3 regions of the Pseudoalteromonas sp. P1-7a genome follow, and region 2 is predicted to be linked to each of the others. Evidence: predicted binding sites of a transcription regulator. Region 2 holds the regulator's gene; each other region holds the start of a gene.
The links. Region 2 encodes sigma-54, which starts transcription at its own class of promoters, with help from an activator protein. Its sites were predicted from a motif close to GTTGGCACGNNNNTNGNNT; they were not measured.

Region 1: a site for sigma-54 is predicted at 1,299-1,317, ahead of AN389_RS13210 (PspA/IM30 family protein). Genes of this name have one in related genera too.
Region 3: a site for sigma-54 is predicted at 3,072-3,090, ahead of fliE (flagellar hook-basal body complex protein FliE). Genes of this name have one in related genera too.

What each region holds. Positions count from the first base shown of each region.
Region 1 is NZ_LKDU01000021.1:37,467-44,108, reverse strand. It holds gene dusA (tRNA dihydrouridine(20/20a) synthase DusA) at 141-1,115, shown strand; gene AN389_RS13210 (PspA/IM30 family protein) at 1,357-2,049, shown strand; gene AN389_RS13205 (PspC domain-containing protein) at 2,060-2,266, shown strand; gene AN389_RS13200 (hypothetical protein) at 2,276-2,602, shown strand; gene AN389_RS13195 (copper chaperone PCu(A)C) at 2,681-3,193, shown strand; gene AN389_RS13190 (DUF2333 family protein) at 3,202-4,188, shown strand; gene AN389_RS13185 (TIGR04219 family outer membrane beta-barrel protein) at 4,192-4,962, shown strand; gene AN389_RS13180 (TIGR03899 family protein) at 4,987-5,874, opposite strand; gene AN389_RS13175 (SRPBCC family protein) at 5,843-6,424, opposite strand; gene AN389_RS13170 (EAL domain-containing protein) at 6,567-6,642, shown strand, end outside.
Region 2 is NZ_LKDU01000005.1:85,083-91,724, reverse strand. It holds gene mgtE (magnesium transporter) at 1-65, opposite strand, end outside; gene AN389_RS05725 (HPr family phosphocarrier protein) at 204-476, opposite strand; gene rapZ (RNase adapter RapZ) at 517-1,362, opposite strand; gene AN389_RS05715 (PTS sugar transporter subunit IIA) at 1,382-1,834, opposite strand; gene hpf (ribosome hibernation promoting factor) at 1,839-2,126, opposite strand; gene AN389_RS05705 (RNA polymerase factor sigma-54) at 2,154-3,653, opposite strand; gene lptB (LPS export ABC transporter ATP-binding protein) at 3,723-4,448, opposite strand; gene lptA (lipopolysaccharide transport periplasmic protein LptA) at 4,445-4,993, opposite strand; gene lptC (LPS export ABC transporter periplasmic protein LptC) at 4,983-5,537, opposite strand; gene kdsC (3-deoxy-manno-octulosonate-8-phosphatase KdsC) at 5,534-6,085, opposite strand; gene AN389_RS05680 (KpsF/GutQ family sugar-phosphate isomerase) at 6,086-6,642, opposite strand, start outside.
Region 3 is NZ_LKDU01000014.1:29,209-35,850, reverse strand. It holds gene fliG (flagellar motor switch protein FliG) at 1-968, opposite strand, end outside; gene fliF (flagellar basal-body MS-ring/collar protein FliF) at 961-2,676, opposite strand; gene fliE (flagellar hook-basal body complex protein FliE) at 2,697-3,029, opposite strand; gene AN389_RS10580 (sigma-54 dependent transcriptional regulator) at 3,203-4,627, opposite strand; gene AN389_RS10575 (PAS domain-containing sensor histidine kinase) at 4,624-5,736, opposite strand; gene AN389_RS10570 (DNA-3-methyladenine glycosylase I) at 5,869-6,459, shown strand.

The sequences.
Region 1 (6,642 bases), on a different contig from region 2:
TAACCCTAAGTTATTGAACAGTCCAACCCTGCAAGGGTGACTATAGGGTGACTGTATATCGAAACTCGCGGCGATTCAAGGCAATTCAAGGCAATTCAGACTATATGAGTAACACACTAAATAAGGGCTCTAGCCCAGTAATGGCAAGTAATACAGGGTTTAGGCGGTTTAGCGTGGCACCGATGCTTGATTGGACAGATCGTCATTGCCGTACTTTTCATCGTAAGATGACTAAGCACGCTGTTTTATACACTGAGATGATCACCACAGGGGCTATTTTATTTGGGCGTGGCGATTACTTACACTTTAATCAACACGAAGGGCCGGTTGCTTTGCAACTGGGTGGCTCAGACCCCGATGCGCTTGCTAAATGTGCAAGACTTGCGGGTGAGCGTGGCTACGATGAAATTAACCTAAATGTAGGCTGCCCATCAGATAGGGTACAAAACGGGCGCTTTGGTGCTTGCTTAATGGCTGAGCCTGATCTGGTTGCACAATGTGTTGCAGCAATGAAAAGCGAAGTAGATATTCCGGTTACGGTAAAAACGCGCATTGGTATTGATGAACAAGACTCGTATGAGTTTTTATGCGCGTTAATTGAAGCTAGCCATAAAGTTGGCTGTGATGACTTTATTATTCATGCCCGTAAAGCGTGGTTGAATGGCTTAAGTCCTAAAGAAAACCGTGAAGTCCCGCCGCTTGATTACCCACGTGTTTATCAGCTAAAAAAAGACTACCCACAGCTCGATTTAAGTATTAACGGCGGTGTTAAAACGATTGAAGAAAGCCTTGCGCATTTAGCGCACATAGACGGCGTTATGATTGGCCGCGAAGCATATAGCAACCCATTTATGCTTAATGAAGTGGATGAAAAAATTTACGGTGAGGTGGCTAATACCCAAACGCGTCACGATGTGGTGCGTGCTATGTACGATTACATCGAAGAAGAAATGCGTTTAGGTGCTAATTTTTGGCATATAGCACGTCATATGTTGGGGATTTTTCAGGGGCAGCCTGGGGCGCGCGGATTTAGACGTCACCTTTCAGAAAATGGCCATGGTAAACAGGCTGATTTGTCGGTTATGGATAAAGCATTGAGTTTTGTACCCGAATAAACTTAAGCCGTATAAATTTTAAATTAAGCCACTTTTTAGTGGCTTTTTTGATCCTAAAATTTAGTCAAAAGATCAAAATATTAGTTAATTACACTTTTCTATGTTCAGCTTATGGTCACTTGCAATGACACCTTTTAAATTTTAAGTGTATGTTTTGAAAGTATAATATTTATTTTTTAAGAGTTTGGCATAACTCTTGGAATCGTCTTGTTGTTATCAATTAAAACAATGGGACAAAACAATGAGTGTATTTAATCGCGTAAATGACGTTATCAAATCAAATATAGCAGCCATGCTAGATAAAGCTGAAGACCCTGAAAAGCTTCTCAACCTTATGTTAAGTGAAATGCAAGAGGCATTAAATGAGTGCAGAAGCACTGCTGCTGCCTTACTGTGTGAAGAAAAAACGCTTAAACGCCAAATCGCACAAAAACAAAAAGATTTAACCTCATGGCAAACAAAGGCAGAGCTTGCCGTTGCTAAAAACCGTGATGATTTAGCCAAGTCTGCCTTGTTAGAAAAACAACAAGTACACGACAAAATTGCTGAAAAAAGCACGCAGCTAGATGAGCTTAAAGAGTCGATAAAGAAAATTACAGCGGATTGTGAACGTTTACAACAAAAAATGGCGCACGCTAAAACTAAACAAGCGCAATTAATAAAACGCCACGATATTGTTGTTGCACGTGAAAAAGTGAATATGCAATTACACAGCGACAATGTTGCCAATGCCTTGTCTCGCTTTGAAATGATAGAGCAAAAAGTGGAAGGCATAGAGGCACAAGTTGATGCTTATGAACTTACACATACGGCACGTTCAACCGCTGAGCAAATAGCGTCTTTAGAAAAAAATGAAAAAATAGATGCAGAGCTGGCTCGTTTAAAAGCCAGTGTTAAACATAATAATATCAATACAACAGTGCCAAACGCCTAGGGAGTTGAGTATGAATAACTTTAAAACACAGCGTGGTTGGTACAAAGACTCGCTTAATAAAAAAATATCGGGCGTTTGTAGTGGTTTAGCGCGTCGCCTTGATTTTCCGGTGTGGTCAACACGCTTAGTGACTATTTTATTATTTATAAGTTTTCCGTTTGCAGTGGCGCTTGGTTACTTTATAGCTCATTGTTGCCTTGAAGAGCGGGCGTATTAGGAGAGGGATATGAAAACCTTAGCAATATGTGTTGTTGTTTATGTATTACTTTTTACAGATGCGGTGTCGTTAATACATTTTGATTCATGGCAGTTCCCGTTGTGGATTGCAGATATGAGCTGGGTAGGACTAGAGTTGGCCGGCGTATTAGTTGCCATTATTGCTGTAGTAGCTGTTATGGCTTTAATAACCATGGGGTTAATTGGCGCAGGGGTTGTTGCATTAGTTGGCACCATTTTGGCGCTGTTATTTGGCTCGGTAATGATAGCGTGGCCTTTATTATTTGTAGCTGTACTGTGTTGGTTGGTGCTCGATAACAAAAAAGTAACCTCTTGAGCCTTAATTTAACTGACTATTATTAGTTAACTATGTTAAATTTAAAGTGAAATTTATGCTTTCACAAGGAACAAAGCGATGATGAAGCAGTGCTTTTTTATGGCCTCGGCGTTAATGTTTAATGTGTTTTCGTCATCGGTTGCTGCACATGCTGGGCACAGCCACGATACAGACGAAGCTAAACTTGAAGTAAGCCATGCGCAAGTAAGAGCGTTTTTGCCTGGCAGTAAATCGAGTGTTGGCTATTTAACAATTTCTAACCACGGTGGCGGTGTTGCTAAATTAACCAAAGCAACCATTGAAGGTTTAGGCAGAGTAGAGATTCATGAGCATACACATGTCAATGGTATGATGAAAATGCAACAAGTTAACGCTGTTACCATTAAGGGCCATGAAAGTTTAAGCTTTCAGCCTGGTGGTTACCATTTAATGGTATTTGATCCACAAGAACCACTAAAAGTAGGGCAAGAACGTAAACTCACGCTATATTTTAGTGACGGTAATCGCTTGTTTACTAATGCTCAGGTGGTCTCACTTGAAGCGCAAGCCGCGAATTCTAAGCCATCTAAAAAACAACACGCTCATCACTAGGAGGATAAATGTCGCAACACAAAGGAAAAATAGCTGGTGCATTGATTGCGCTGCTTATTATTTTTTACGCTATTGCTGTTTATTGGAGTATTGAGCCGGCACGCTTTAACGTGGTTACTCATGCAAAAGAGACGGCACAAGCGCGTAGTGAAAAAATGGTAACGGGCTACACAACAACCACAACACTCATTACTGTTGCTAGCACTTTACTTGATAAGCAAGGTGGCTATTTATCAAACGATGTAATGCCCCCAAGTGTGATAATGGATGATATGCCTGCATGGGAATATGGCGCGCTTGAAATGGTGCGTGATTTAGCCCTATCTATGCGTAAAGATTTTAGCCGTTCGCAGTCGCAATCAACCGAACATGAAGCGCTTAAAAAAGCGCAGCCGCAGTTTAATATTAGCTCTGAGGCATGGGCTTGGCCAAGTGCCGAGGGAGAGTACCAAAAGGGAATTGACTATTTAGTAGTATACCGCTCACAAATTGCTAACGAGCATGAGCGAGATAGTCAATTTTACTCACGTGCAGATAACCTACGTAGCTGGTTAAAAGAAGCCGAAAAGCGTTTAGGTAGTTTAAGCCAGCGTTTAAGTGCAAGTGTTGGCCAAGACAAGGTAAATACTGATTTAGCAGGTAACTCATCTAACACGCAGGCAACCTATTCACCACTTCAGCAACAAGTAAGGACGTCGTGGTGGGAAATAGACGATGTATTTTACGAGTCGCGTGGTGCAACGTGGGCGTTATTACACTTTTTACAAGCGGTTGAATACGACTTTGCAGATGTACTTGAAAAGAAAAACGCCCGTGTAAGCTTACAGCAAATTATACGTGAGCTTGAGGCAACACAAGAAACCGTGTGGAGCCCAATGATTTTAAATGGGAATGGCTTTGGCTTTGTAGCAAATCATTCTTTAGTAATGGCAAATTATATTTCAAGAGCCAATGCGGCTTTAATCGAACTTAGCGAACTACTAGCTCAAGGATAAAAAATGAAAAAGTATTGTTTAGCAGCTGCCCTTTCCATGGCATGTTTAGCCCCTGCAGCACAGGCAGACACTTTATTAGGTTTATATGTAGGTGTTGATGGCTGGCAGTCAGATAATGACGGTCAGTTTTCTTACAAAGATAACGCACCACAAGATTTTAATTTTGAAGACGAAACTTTTATTAGCTACTATGCGGCGCTAGAACACCCAGTGCCATTAGTTCCTAACCTAAAGCTTAAATATACAGAGCTTGAACTTAATGGTTCTGCAACCCTTACTGATACGTTTAGCTTTAATGGCTCAGATTATGTGGTTGGTACAACGGCAAACACATTAAGTGATTTAACTCATATTGATTACATTCTTTATTACGAAATTTTTGATAACGATTTAATTTCAATTGATTTAGGCTTAAACGCAAAGCAGTTTGACGGTGACGTTGTTGTCACTGGTACTACTCAGCAAGGTGGTACTAACTTCTCTGAAACTGTTGATTTTTCAGGTTTTGTACCACTTGCGTACGGCCGCGCTGAAGCAGGCTTACCCTTTACAGGTTTAAGTGTGTTTTTTGAAGGCAGCTTTTTAGCTATCGACGATAGCAAAGTACAAGACTATCAAGTAGGCGTAGCGTATGAACTTATTGATAACCTGGCTGTAGATGTTGCAGTTAAAGCGGGTTACCGTTCTATGACGCTTGAGCTTGATGATGTTGACGATATTAATACCGATATTGACGCATCAGGCCCATTTGCGGGTATTCAGGTTCACTTTTAATTAGTGAGCTTATAACGTGGTGTGCTATTTATTAGCATGCCACGTTAAATCAAACTCACCCTCCAGTGCATTATTAATTAATTGCTTATACACCTTATTTATAGGGTAGTTTATGAGTTTAGAAAGCTCATCGCCAGTTTGCGTAAACTTATAATAGCTTAATACCAAGTCACTGCTTTTAGCTTTTAATGTCACTTTTTGCGATAAAAACGACAGGGTGAGTTCTTGGCCTGCTTTTAATACCGCCGATTCTATCTCTTTTCTGTAGAGTAAATTAAGATCCATAAGCGTTAGAATATCAGGAAAGCTGATCCCCGTTTTTCCTAAATTAAGCGACACCTTATTACCTTTTCGTAACAAGTCAAAAAGCGATGGCTTTTTATAAAACCCTAATAAAATAAAGTGGCTGTCATCTTTTGCGTTGTAGCTGCTCAGCGATACACATTTTTGTAATGCATCTGCTTCACGTTGGGTCATGTGTTTGAGTGTTTGTAAGCTTTTTATAGAAAAAGTACCTGGGTTGAGTGTCTCACCAGTTAAAATTTTAGCCCACAATGTTTGCATTGACTCGTTAGAGGTGTCTTCACATAGGGCAATAAAGCGCTCAATCCAGTCGGCATCGGGTTGCTTATTACTTGCCACGTCGGGGCAAAATTCCATGGCTTTAGCTAAAATGGTTTCTATGTTTTGTTGCTGTTTTATAAGCAGTAAATCTTGGCGCTTTTGGGCGCGCGCTAAAATAGGGTTATCACTATTTATGTGATAAAGCGGGTTTAGATCGCCTTTCGAACCGTAACTTTGATTTGTACTTGGTTGCCCAGTATTGCTGGTTATTTTTTTTACAGGGTAGCCAAGTAAAGACTCAATTATATTAGCAAGATTAATTCTCGCTTGGGCTGATTTTACTGTCATTTGTATCCAGCTGAGTTTTTTGGTCGCGTAATTGCGCCACTGTTTGTAAGTTATTTAAGCCAAGCGACACCGTATTGCTTAATACGTACTCGCTTAAAATCGATAGATAACCTGAGATTAGCGAGGCGTTTGTTTGGCCATTAATTTTACAAGTTACATTTACCCTATCTTCTACGTCGTTAAAGGTAATTTCACCTTCAATAATATGTTCATTTTTTAAAAGCGCATTAAAGGTCATTCTATTTTTTGAAAGCGAAGTAATGGTCATTTCACCGTATCCCCAATCGCTTTGCCACGATTGATGCGCGCCTATACCTCTGATGGGCTCGCCGAGCGCAAAACGAATGCTTGGGTCTACTTTGCCCCAAGGTGACCATGTATGCCATAGGCTAAAGTCTGACACGAGCGATTTAACAGTTTCTACTTTGGCATTTATTTGTATGCTTTTATTGACGCTGTAATTTTGCGGAAGCGTTAAACCAATCAAAATAGCCACTAAAATTAACAATGAGAGCGTTTTTATTAGGGTTTTAAAAAATTTAATATGCACACCTTTTACGAGTTTTTTAGTTTGAAATATAACAACTTTTTATTAATCGACTATAGTATGAATTAGCCTATAAACCAAAAAATATATTTTTAGTACATAGGTATGAGGTTATTTAAGCATTAAAACTGATAAAGGGAAGATAATGTCGTCAGAACAAAGCGATTTTTTATTTTTAGCGCCAGACAGCGAAGAAGAAATAACCCCAGAGGTATCTGACT
Region 2 (6,642 bases):
TTAAGTGATTTAGTCACCTGTTTTAGTTGTTGCAGTGGGTAGTCTTGTTCAAACGCTTCTGGCATTGGCATCCTAATTTTTTATATACGAGGGGAGGCGATTAACCGCATTGTGATTAATCTAATTAAACACTATTCATTTACCAAGCTACACAAATCAGGGTATAAAGCAAAAATGTATGAGTAAGCTTGGTAATTAAACGTTTATTCTTGTTCGTTAAATCGCTGTGCGATTAATTGTCCGACCGCATGCAAAGCCTTTTCTGAGTCTGGGCCTTCACATACAACTTTAACTTCTTTGCCTTTACTACTTTCGAGTAGCATTAAGGCTAATACGCTATCACCAGCGGCTTCTTTATCATCTTGATGTAAGGTAATTTTAGCATCAAATTGCACAGCTAATTGCGCAAGGACCGTTGCCGCTCTGGCGTGTAAGCCTAATTTATTTTTTATTAAAAACGTGTCTTCACAACGCATAAATTACTATACCTAAACTGAACAGGTTATTATTTTAAGGTTACTTTTCTTGCTCACGGTGCCTAATTTTTACATTTGGATGTGTCATTGCAAAGCTCTCACCTATAGTTTGGGCTAAATAAACCGAGCGGTGTTGTCCACCCGTACAACCTATTGCAATAGTCAGGTAGCTGCGGTTATTGCGCTCTAAGTGTGGTAACCAAGTTTGTACAAATGTTTGAATTTGCCAAGTAAATTTTTGCACTATGCTGTGGTTTGCCAAAAAGTCTTTTACAGGTTGATCAAGACCTGTAAGCGGTTTAAGTTCAGGCTCCCAATGCGGATTTGGCAAAAAGCGAGCATCAAATACATAATCAGCTTCTTTAGGTATGCCGTGTTTAAAACCAAACGATTCAAACGTTACAATTAGTTGTTTATCTTTTTTTCCGAGTATTTTTTCGCGAATTGACTCAGCCAATTGGTGAACACTTAAATCAGTCGTATCAAGCATAAAGTCTGCGCGGGTTACAAGTACATCAAGCAGCTCTTTTTCTTTTTTTATTGCTAAGTCGAGCGGCAATGAATCGATGGATAAAGGGTGTAATCTGCGTGTTTCTGAAAAACGTTTTATGAGTGTTTGATCATCACTGTCTAAATAAAACAGAGTGGGTTTAGCAAAGTCAGGTAGGTACTCGAGAATATCGTTAAACTCGTCTTGTTCTTTGGGGATATTACGAACATCGATACTAACAGCTATTTTGTCATAGTTATCTGAAACACTACGTACTAAAGAGGGCAGCAGGTTGACCGGGATATTATCTACGCAATAATAGCCTAAATCTTCAACCACACGTAAAGCAACCGATTTACCTGAACCGGAACGGCCGCTTATGATTATTAACTCCATTTATAGCCCTTAGTATTTACTACGATTGATCAACAATTACTTGATACAGTTCTGCATCGGTTTTAGCGTTTCGCAGCTGTTTGCAAAATTCTTTATTGCTCAGTTTATCAGCTATGGTTGCTAGAGTCTTTAGGTGCTGCTGGTTATCGCCATCTGGTACGATGAGTGCAACAAAAATATCAACAGGACAGTTATCAATAGCATCAAAGTTTACAGGCTTGTCACTAACGAGTACTAACGCAAGCGGTTCTTCTACGCCACCCATTCTGCCATGCGGAATTGCGATACCGCGGCCAATACCCGTACTACCTAGTTTTTCTCTGCTAGCTAGCGCATTAAGAATATCCTGTTGCGGTAAGTAAGGGAGCTTTTCATGAGCCAGCTCACTGATAAATTCTAAAATTCTTTTTTTACTACTAAAAAGGACCGCAGCTTTGCTGCAGTCCTGGCATACTAATGTACTTAATTTCATAATATTAGTGTCTAGCAAGCTTCTCTTTATGTTTTATGACTTGACGATCGAGCTTGTCAATCAACGAGTCTATAGCAGCATACATATCTTGGTGCTCTGTTGAGGCAAATAAATCTGCGCCGCTTACATGAATAGTCGCTTCTGCTTTTTGGTTGAGTTTTTCTACATCGAGAATGACATGCACATTGCTAATATGATCTGAGTGCCTTTCTAGCTTTGCAAATTTATTATTTACATAGTCTCTAAGTGAATCAGTTACTTCTACGTGACGACCAGTTAGGTTTAGTTGCATAAGCATTTCCTCTTTGTTTTTTACGTCTTATATCAAACTCTTTCTCTGATTTGACGGTGGAATAGCTAGCGATTCACGGTATTTTGCTATTGTGCGTCTAGCTACTTTAATTCCTTGCTCTGCCAATATATCCGCAATTTTACTATCACTCAATGGTTTGGCTGAGTTTTCCGCGGCAATTAGCTTTTTAATTAAGGCACGTATTGCGGTTGACGAACATTCGCCGCCGTTTTCAGTGCTTACGTGGCTTGAGAAAAAATATTTAAGCTCAAAAATACCACGTGGCGTATGCATATATTTTTGCGTAGTAACACGCGAAATTGTTGATTCGTGCATTTCTACCATTTCAGCAACATCGTTTAAAACCATTGGTTTCATGGCTTCGGGGCCATGTTCAAAAAACGCTTGTTGCTGTTTTACAATACAGTTTGTTACTTTTAGCAGCGTGTCGTTTCTGCTTTCAAGACTTTTTATAAACCATTTAGCTTCTTGCAGATGAGAGCGAATAAACTGGCTATCTCCACTAGATTTTACGGTACGTGACATGGCCGCATACTGACTATTTACGCGTATTTTTGGCATGCTATCTGGGTTTAGCTCTACCACCCAACGGCCCTTAATTTTTTTAACTGATACATCCGGTATGACATACTCAGACTCTTCCCTTACTATTGTATCTGCAGGTTTTGGGTTGAGGGTATGTATAAGAGTCATGACCTCTTTAAGCTCGTCTTCTTTAAGCTTAGTCTTTTTCATTAATGTACGATAGTCGCGTGCCGCTAATAGATCAATGTGATCGGTTAAGATCATTTTAGTTTGTTCTATAAAAGGGGTGTCTTTATCAAACTGATTAAGCTGAATACACAAGCACTCCTGTAAGCTTCGCGCGGCTATACCTACAGGGTCGAATAATTGAATACGTTTTAAAACGGCTTCTATTTCATCCAGTTCAACCTCAACGTCGTCATCGTTTTCTTGGTTAAAGCTTTCTAAAATTTCTTCACAACTTAGCGTTAAAATACCCGAGTCATCTACAGCTTCTACAATGGCTATAGCAATAGCTTCATCAGTGGGGCTAAAAGGAGTAAGCTGAAGTTGCCACATTAAGTACTCATGTAGCGTTTCAGTAGAGGCGCCCTGATAAATAGACTCATCTTCTGGCATTGGGCCTGAAGATGCCGCAGGGGCTGCACTCATGTACTCATCCCAAGTTACATCCATCGCCATATCATCGCTAACGGTGTCTTTATTTAAAGCTTCACCACTGTCTTGCTCGTATTCACTGGTTGTATCATCAGCCGATGCGCTTACGGTTACATCATCCGTATCTGCTTTTTGTTCATTTTTTCCAGCCGACTCTTCCGTGTAATCTTGCTCTTCTACTTCTAATAGCGGGTTGCTATCCAGTGCTTCTTGTATTTCTTGCTGGAGATCCAATGTACTGAGCTGCAGCAAGCGAATCGCTTGTTGCAATTGTGGAGTCATTGTAAGTTGCTGGCCCATGCGCAGCTGTAATGATTGCCTCATGTATCTCTAACAATCCTTTTATGTTGTTATAATTAATATTAGCAGATGCTTGTAGGTGTGGCTTAAATGTTACAGCCTAAATTGCTCGCCTAAATAAACATCGCGTACAGTTTTGTCATTTAATACGTGTTCTGGGGTGCCAGATGCAATTAGCTCCCCATGAGAAACAATGTAGGCTTTTTCACAAACATCAAGGGTTTCTCTTACATTGTGATCGGTAATTAATACGCCAATGCCACGATTTTTAAGATGTTCTATTATTTTCTTTATATCTAACACTGAAATCGGATCAACACCAGCAAAAGGCTCATCCAACAAAATAAATTTAGGGTTCGCTGCGAGTGCTCTGGCTATCTCTACACGGCGGCGTTCACCACCAGAAAGCGCCATACCTTGGCTATCACGTATATGTTGAATGCTAAATTCATCAAGTAAGTTGTTAAGCGTTTCTTCTCGCGCGGCTTTATTTAGCTCTTTGCGCGTTTCTAAAATAGCCATTAAATTTTGATAAACTGTTAGCTTTCTAAATATAGATGACTCTTGCGGCAAATAGCCAATGCCTAAGCGAGCACGACTGTGCATAGGTAATAACGTGATGTCGTTATCATCAATAGATATTTTACCTTTGTCGCTAGGTACTAACCCTACAATCATGTAAAAGGTGGTGGTTTTACCTGCGCCATTAGGGCCTAATAAGCCCACTATGCTGCCGGCTTCTACCTCAAGGCCTACATTTTTTACAACTTGGCGGCCTTTATAGCTTTTTGCTAATAGTTCTGCTTTTAAGGTGCTCATGGTTGACCTTCGTTACCTGTTTTTTCTTTAATATTTGCTTCAACAGGCACTAAAATTGTGTGGACACGATCCGTTGAGTTTTCGTCTTTTTCTGCGCTAATAAGCTGCTGCTGCATATCGTAGGTAATACTTTTAGCATTAATTTTTTGACCGGCTTGCGCGACTTCGGCATCCCCAACAAGTGTTAAAAAGCGCTTTGCTACGTCGTAACGTACTTCGTTTGCACTGGCACTCATTACGGTACCATCGTCTTGTTTTTCTTCGAAGTAGGCAGGGCTGCCAGTGGCAATAAGCAGTTGTTTGTTATCCCCTAGGTCTTCACGTTTATGTACTTCGAGTCGGTCGGCTGTAATTTTGCGGTTCCCATGCACAATTTCGACGTTTTTTTCAAAAATACCTACGTTTTCTTTAAGTTGACCTTCTTGACGGTCTGCACTAATAGAAATTTGGTTTGCTGGCGGTTGAGCAGCAGGCTCAGCAGCAGAAGCGCTAAATGCCAGCATCAGCGATGGGATAATAAGTATTTTAGTGAGTTTATTGGTCATAATATATTGTTCGCGTATGGTTAATTAGTTTTATTACTTCGGTTTTTAAATCGGCTTCAAGGCCTTTACCGACAATCTTTAAATTTGGCCCAGTGACAACCACTGGCTGCTCAGAGCGCATTGTTAGCGCTTTAATGTCGACTTCGATGTTGTCGGCATTGATGTTATCTATCATGGCGTTATCAACTAAATTTTTGGCAACCACGTTGCCTTCTAAAATAAGTTGTTTATCTTCGTAAAGCGTTGCTTCGTCAGCGTTTATTCGCCATGTTTGTGTTTCGTTATATAAAGTAAAAATAGGCTTTTCAAAAAATGTAAAACCAAGTTGTTGGTACAGCTCCATTTTAGCCGCGGTAACTTTATGGCTTATTTTACCTTGCTCGTCATAGGTTGTTTGCTTAAGCTCTATAGCGGTGTAATCAGGCTTTGCAATGACTTCTGGTTCTTGCTCTGGTGCTACATTGCTTTGCGTAAAATAAGGGTACCAAAGCCAAACCATACAGCCGATGAATAACACACTGAGTATAACGCGTGCTGCATTCATGAACTGGTACCTTGTGTAGTAAGTGCTATACCGTTTTCGAGCATGAGTAAATCTGTGAGCTCTCTCACTGCACCAAAGCCACCAGGCATTTGTGTAGTGTAATGCGATAAGCGTTTAATTAGCGGGTGCGCATCGTTTACTGCGACGGCAAAACCAACGCGCTCCATGACGGGCATGTCAGGTCCATCATCGCCAATATAGGCTATTTGTTCATCAGTTAACTTTAAAGTGTTTTTGAGTTCTTGATAAGCAATAAGTTTGTCTTCTTGGCCTTGATAAATATGCTGTACGGTTAAGCTGCTCATGCGAGCTTGCACTATTTTTGAATGACGCCCCGTAATAACCGCAACTTCAAAACCGCTATTGATCAGTGCCTTAATGCCAAAACCATCTTTTGTATTAAATGCTTTTAACTCTTCGCCTTGGTTACCGAGGTAAATTCGGCCATCAGAAAATACACCATCAATATCGCATATGAGTAGTTTTACTTTTTTGGCGCGTGCTCTGGCATCATCGCTTAGCGGTTGATAGAGATCTTCAAATTGCATTTATAATACTCCTGCTTTTAAGAGGTCTTGCATATTTAAGGCGCCCACAGGCTGGTTTTGCTCATTAACTATGATTAAACCATTAATCCGCTTATTTTCCATTATATTTAGTGCTTCTGCTGCAAGCATATCGGCCGTGGCGGTGGTGCATGACTTAGTCATAACTTGGTTAATAGCGGTGTTATGTATATCAACTTTTTGCTCTAAAATACGACGTAAGTCGCCGTCGGTAAAAAGGCCAGCAAGCTGTTGATTGTTATCTACAATAGCAGTCATGCCTAGCCCTTTGGCAGACATTTCTATTAACGCGTCTTTAATTGTTTGCGTTACACCTATAATAGGGGTGTTTGTGCCGCTGTGCATTACATCTTTTAAAGTGAGCAACAATCGCTTACCTAAGCTGCCGCCAGGGTGAGAGAGTGCAAAGTCATCGGCGGTAAAACCGCGTGCTTCTAAAAGCGCAACCGCCATTGCATCACCCATTGCTAAAGTGGCTGTGGTGCTTGCTGTTGGCGCTAAACCTAACAAACATGCTTCTTGTTCTACCTTTATGCATA
Region 3 (6,642 bases), on a different contig from region 2:
AGCACTTCTTTTTGGGCCGCTTCTACTTCACTTATTCTAACTGGTGCCATGGCTTCTAAGTCATCGGCAAGCATTTCGGCAGCACGTTTAGACATATTACCCAAAATTTTATCTTTAAGCGCTTCGTCAGTGCCTTTAATTGCTTTCATGAGTACGTCTTGCTGTACTTCACGTAGTATGGCTTGAATACCGCGGTCATCCACATCCATAAGGTTTTCGAATACAAACATAAGATCTTGAATTTGCTGAGACATTTCTTCATCGTGTTCACGAATAGAGTCCATCAACTGCCCTTCAACATTTGTATCTAGGTAGTTCATAATATCTGCCGCAGCTTTTAAGCCACCCATTTTAGCGGCTTGTGCACCTGCTTGGCCGGCAAATTGTTTTTCCATAATCTCGTTAAGTTCTTGTAAGGCTGCAGGTTGCACTTCTTCAAGGTTTGCAATACGCATGGTTAAATCTAGGCGCACTTTTTCAGGAAATTGCGCTAGGATTTCTGCCGATTGCTCTGGCTCTAAATACGATAAAACAATGGTTTGAATTTGCGGGTGTTCATTACGAATAATATTAGCAACTTGCTTTGAGTCCATCCATTTAAGTGAATCTAACCCTTTAGCCCCCGAGCCCATTACAATTTGGTCTATTAAACTAGCTGCTTTATCTTCACCTAATGCGGCGGTAAGCGCCTTTTTAATAAAATCTTCTGACTGGAAGCCAATAGTACTAAAGCTTTGTATTTGCTCTATAAATAAATTATGAACTGCGCTAATTTTAGATTGCGATAAGTCATCTAACGCAGCCATAGCCATACCTACCTTTTGCACTTGCTTAGGCTCTAAGTGCTTTAGGATTTGCGCTGCGTCTTCTTCAGATAAGCTCAATAAAAGAATCGCGGCTTTATCTACGCCATCTAACTTGTCAACATCAAATGCTGGCGGGAGTTGTTTTTGTTCTTGATCAGTCATCTTCTGTTAACCACGCTTTCACTACTTGTGATGAGAGTTCCGGTTCGTTCGCTACAAGTGCTCTTACCGCTTTAAGCAAATCTTCGTCGCCATGTAAGTCTGGCAGCTGCAGTGTACCATCACTTGAGAAACCAACAGCAGCAGAATCAAAGTCTTTATTTAGCATATCTAGCGTGCTATCGCCAATATCAACCCCTGAGCTTAATGCATCTTCGTCGTACTCTTCAAGCGTATCATCTGGGTAGATCAAGCGCTTAAGCATAGGCTTAACAACCGCCATAATTAATACAATAATAACTAAGGCGCCAAGCACAAGGCGGATGATTTTCATAAACCAATCTTGTTCCCACAGCGGTACTTCTAAGTCTAAATCAACTGCTTCACGCACAAATGGTACGGTTACCACTTCTAATGCATCGCCACGTTGCATATCAAAACCCACCCCACCTTGTAATAGGCGACGTATATTTGACAAAGCTTCTACTGAGCGCGGTGCCATGGTTGTTTCGCCGTTTTCACCTACTTTGGGCACATAATCAACAGCTACCGATACGCTAATTCTGCGAATAACCCCTGTTTGTTGACGCTTATGCGAAATGGTGGTGTCTAGCTCAAAATTACGCGTAGCCTCTTTATGCACACGGCTTGGATTGGTTGCCGTACCCGCATTACCTTGGCCTGCCACTTCTGGAATAGTTGAATTCATAGGGGGCTGATTAGTCAGTGCCCCAGGAATACCTACTGCTAAGCCACCTATGTTGTTTTCTTCAAATGTGGTTTCGCTTCTGACTGCTGGTAAATCTGGGTTGTAGCGTTTTTGTGTTTCCTCTACTGAGCTAAAGTCCATATTTAAATCAACTTGCGCCGTGTAGTTACCCAAGCCAACCACAGGAATAAGAATACTGTCTATTTTTTCTAAATACTCTTGCTCACGCTTTCTTTCAATGTCGTACTCTTTACGAGAGCGTGCTGCCAATGAGTCTTGTGAGCCAGAATTAAGTAGACGGCCGTTTTGATCTGTTACTGTCACACGTGCTGGCTCGAGACCTTGTACTGCAGAGGCAATCATATCAACGACTGAATCAATCTCTTCACCATCAAGCGTACGGCCACGTTTAAGAGTCAATACCACTGTGGCTGATGGCTTTTTCTCTCTGCGTGCGAATACGTTTTCTTTTGGGATGGCTAATAAAACTTTAGCGCGAGTAACGTTGTTTAATTCTTCTATGGTGCGGGCAAGTTGTTGCTCGCGGCCATGTTTTAAGCGCTCACGCTCGAGCCGTTGGCTCACACCAAAACCCATATCTTGCATTATGATATCGGTGCCTGAGGTAGGACCTTGCTCTAAGCCTTCACGCGCCATTAATAATTTAATGTTTTGATACTCGCTTTCATCAACCGAAATAACGTTGCCGTCTAGCTCGTAGTCAATTTTTTGTGCATCTAAAAAATCAAGTGTTTGGATCAGCTCTTCTGTAGGCATTTTGCCAAGCGGACGCATATCGGGTTGGCGCGCCCAAATAATCACAAATATGGCAATAGCTAAACAAATAGCCAGCGCAATAATTAGGGTGACTTGGCGAAGCACATCAACCCCATTTAAGGCGCTTAAGTAGCCCGACTTTTGTTCTTGTTGCTCGTTGTCTTCACTTTGGTCAATACCGCCGCCAGCAAGAGCAAGATCTGTTGATTGATTAGATTGCGCCACAATAATTCTCCACTACCTACTTAAACAGGCATGTTCATAATTTCTTGGTATGACTCAACAAGTTTATTTCTTACTTGTACTGTAGCCTCAAATGCCACTGATGATTTTTGCGAAGCAATCATTGCCTCAGCAAGCGATACACTTCTGTCACCCATTTCAACAGCCACGACTTTTTGTTTCGCATCTTGTTGTAGGCCATTAACCGTATTTAATGCATCGCTTAGTAAGTCACCAAATTGAGCCGATGACGTTGGCTGAGCTTGCGTGGGTAGCTTATTAATTTGATTTGTATGGCCTGCTTCTAAGGCCATTGATTGCATTTCTTGGAATAACGCGCTGTTTTGAATTTTCATAATTTTCTCTGGCAAATGCAGTTAACGTTCATAAAGGGATTAAAGCACAAATCGTGCCATAAAAATAAACCTTTAATAACATACAGTTAACTATTATTTTTAAGAGTCAGAGATTTGACAACCCTAAACTAAGCGTGGTTAGTTTAGGGTTATGTACAGAAGGGAGAGTTAGTTTATGCGGGTAGTGAAATACCTAAATCGCGCATTTGTGCGAGTTTATAACGTAAAGTACGCGGGCTGATGCCAAGTGTTTGTGCAACATCTTTACGTTTGCCTTGGCAACGGGCGAGGGTTTCTAAAATTATTTTATGCTCTTTATCTTTTAGCTCATCTTTATAGCTGCCAGTATCTACGCTCGGCAGTGAGCTACTCGCCTCTACAGGCGTTATTTTGTCATCATAATATGCGTCACTGGGAGTACTCTCTTGCTCAGGCGCTATAACCTGAGTAGGCGCAGTGGTGCTTGACGCTTGCATTAAATTTTCAATAAAAATAGCCTGCTCGCCAATTACACTGCCCGTTCGCAAAATAAGCGCACGTTGAATTACATTATCAAGTTCGCGCACATTACCTGGCCAGGTATGGCTCAATAGTTTTTGCTCGGCATCGCTATCAAGCGTTGCTAACGGCTCTTTATTTTTAACTAAATGGCGCTCTATTAAATGCTTAGCCAATACAATTATATCGCCTGGGCGCTCACTAAGTGGTCGCCACATTAATGGGAATACATTTAAGCGATAATATAAGTCTTCTCTAAACTTATTATCTGCAACAGCTTCTTTAAGATCGCGGTTACTGGTTGCGAGCACTCTCACATCGAGTGAAATTGTTTTGCGCGCACCTAAACGCTCAACTTCACGCTCTTGTAATACTCTTAATAGTTTAGCTTGCAGCCCTAAGTCCATTTCTGTTATTTCATCAAGCAATATAGTACCACCTTGGGCTTGCTCAAATTTACCTGGGCACGCTTGTATTGCACCAGTAAAGGCGCCTTTTTCATAGCCAAACAAGGTGGCCTCAAGCATATTTTCGGGAATAGCCGCGCAATTAATTGCCACAAAAGGCGCATCGCATCGGTTTGATTTATCGTGAATATATCGCGCTAATACCTCTTTACCTGAGCCACTAGGGCCAAGCACCATTACACTTGCATCTGAGCGAGCCACTTTACTTGCAAGCTCTAATAGTTGAATACTGCTGGGGTCGGCTACAATTGGGCCATCAGTGTCTTTTGGTTTTTCGGGTAAATAGCGGCTAACCATATTTAAAAGCACCTCAGGGGCAAATGGTTTAGCCATATAATCAATTGCACCTAAGCGCATTGCCTCTACGGCATCATCAATCGTTGCGTAAGCTGTCATCATTAATACGGGGAGTTCTGGGTAGTTAAGCTTAATGCTCCTGAGCAAATCTAGGCCGCTCATCGCGCCCATTTGCACATCACTTACAACCAATGAAAACTCAGATTTCTTTAATTGGATCATGGCTTGCTCAGCACTTTGCGCTGCAACGCAGGCAATACCTGACATTTCTAACGTGTCTATGAGTGCTTCTCTTAAGCCTGCATCATCTTCAACTACCAGTATTGTATTGCTCATGCTGTTTTCTCCTGCGTTGAGGCCGTGCATATGGGCAGCAATAAACTAAAACATGCACCACCATTGGCATTATTAACCACTTCAACACGTCCTTGATGCGCATTTGCCACAGAACTTACAACAGCAAGCCCAAGCCCTGTACCTTGGCTTTTAGTGGTATAAAACGGTTCAAAAATTTTCTCTATTTGGCTCAGCTCTACCCCAGGGCCGTTATCGCATACGCTAATACGTACGGTGTCAGGTTCGCTACTATCTCGCTGTGCTTTTAAGGTCACTTTTGCCTGGCTGCCAATAATTTGAATACTATTGTGAATAAGATTTTGAATAGCGCTGGCCAGCGCAGTTTTATTACCGGTGATTTCTATATCTGGCTCTGGTAACTCAACAGCAAGTTCGCTGTTATTTAAAGCCACCATTGCATCAGCACCTAGTTTTACTTCGTTTAAAAGCTGCTGCATAGACACTTGCTCAACCACTTGCTGCTCACCACTTTTAGCAAAAAGCAGCATATCGTTAACTTGGGTTTCTAAATCTTTTAAACGCGACATAAGCTTGGTTTGAAAGTTATCACGCGATGACTCAGGCAGCTTTTTTGAGCCTAAATTTGCAGCATATAACATAGCTGCAGAAAGCGGTGTACGCACTTGGTGCGCAAGCGATGCCACCATTTTACCAAGCGCACTCAAACGTTGCATATGTGCAACACGCTTTTGCAAACGACGGGTTTCTGTTAAATCGGTCATTAATATAAGCTGGCCAGGCTCTGGCGCAAGTGCAGTAATATCAAGTTTTATAAGTCGGCCATCTTTGAGCGACACTTCATGTCCATCATCTTGGTGGGGACGAAAAGAGCGTTGAATAATGTTAAACCATTTCTCTCCTTCGAGCGGCTCGCCTAACATATCAATCGCGATTTGATTGGCTTTTGCAATAAGGCCTTTGCCATCAAGTACAACAACACCTGCTGGCATGGTATCAACTAAGTGCGACAGCCAACTTGCTTGTTGTCTTAAATCACTTAATTCACCAATGTACTCTTCTTGAAGTAAACATGGGTTATACTGATTTGCAGTAATAAACTGTGGTTTAAGTACACTCGCAAGGGCCATAATCAAATCTCTTAATGATGTAGATACAGGGCTTAATGCAGAATTTATACCAAAATTATTTTATATATTTTTCATTTAGTTAGCTTACAATAACGCGTAACAAAAAAATGACGCACAAAAAAAGGAATAATAATGAGTGAGCAAAATAAATGCCGTTGTGCGTGGCTCGACACCACAAAACCAGACTATGTGAAATACCATGATGAAGAATGGGGGGTGCCCCTTTATGACGACACACTATTATTTGAATTTATTACGCTAGAATCAGCACAAGCGGGACTCAGTTGGTACACTATTTTAAAAAAGCGTGCAGGGTATAAAAAAGCATTTGCCAACTTTGATGTGCAAAAAGTGGCTAACCTTACAGCCGGTGATATAGAGCGGTTAATGCAAGATAAGAACATAGTACGTAACCGATTAAAAATAGCTGCCACGATTAATAATGCTCAACGGTTTATCGAAATTCAAAAAGAGTTTGGCAGCTTTAGTCATTATCAATGGCGATTTGTGGGCAATAAACCAATTATTAATAATGTAAATAGTGATGAAGACGCTCCTGCAATGAGCGAAGAATCAAAAGCATTTGCAAAAGATTTAAAAAAACGAGGCTTCAAGTTTTTAGGGCCTACAACGGTGTACGCACATATGCAGGCCTGTGGCATGGTAAACGATCATAGTAATGATTGTTTTAGAAAAGAAGAAATTATAAAGGCTTTTGGTTAATAAGTGATTTATTACCATAAAAGTGATCTGTTCACAAAGAGGATAAGAGACGCTTCGCTTTAGAGCAGTAACGTGTAAGCTAACTGTGGTTTCTCATTTAACCTCGTTTTTTTGGGTCTAAGTAATTAAAAGCTGCGCTTTTTACGCGAGCAAGCTCAGCGTCTACCGTCAAAGTTTAAGTTT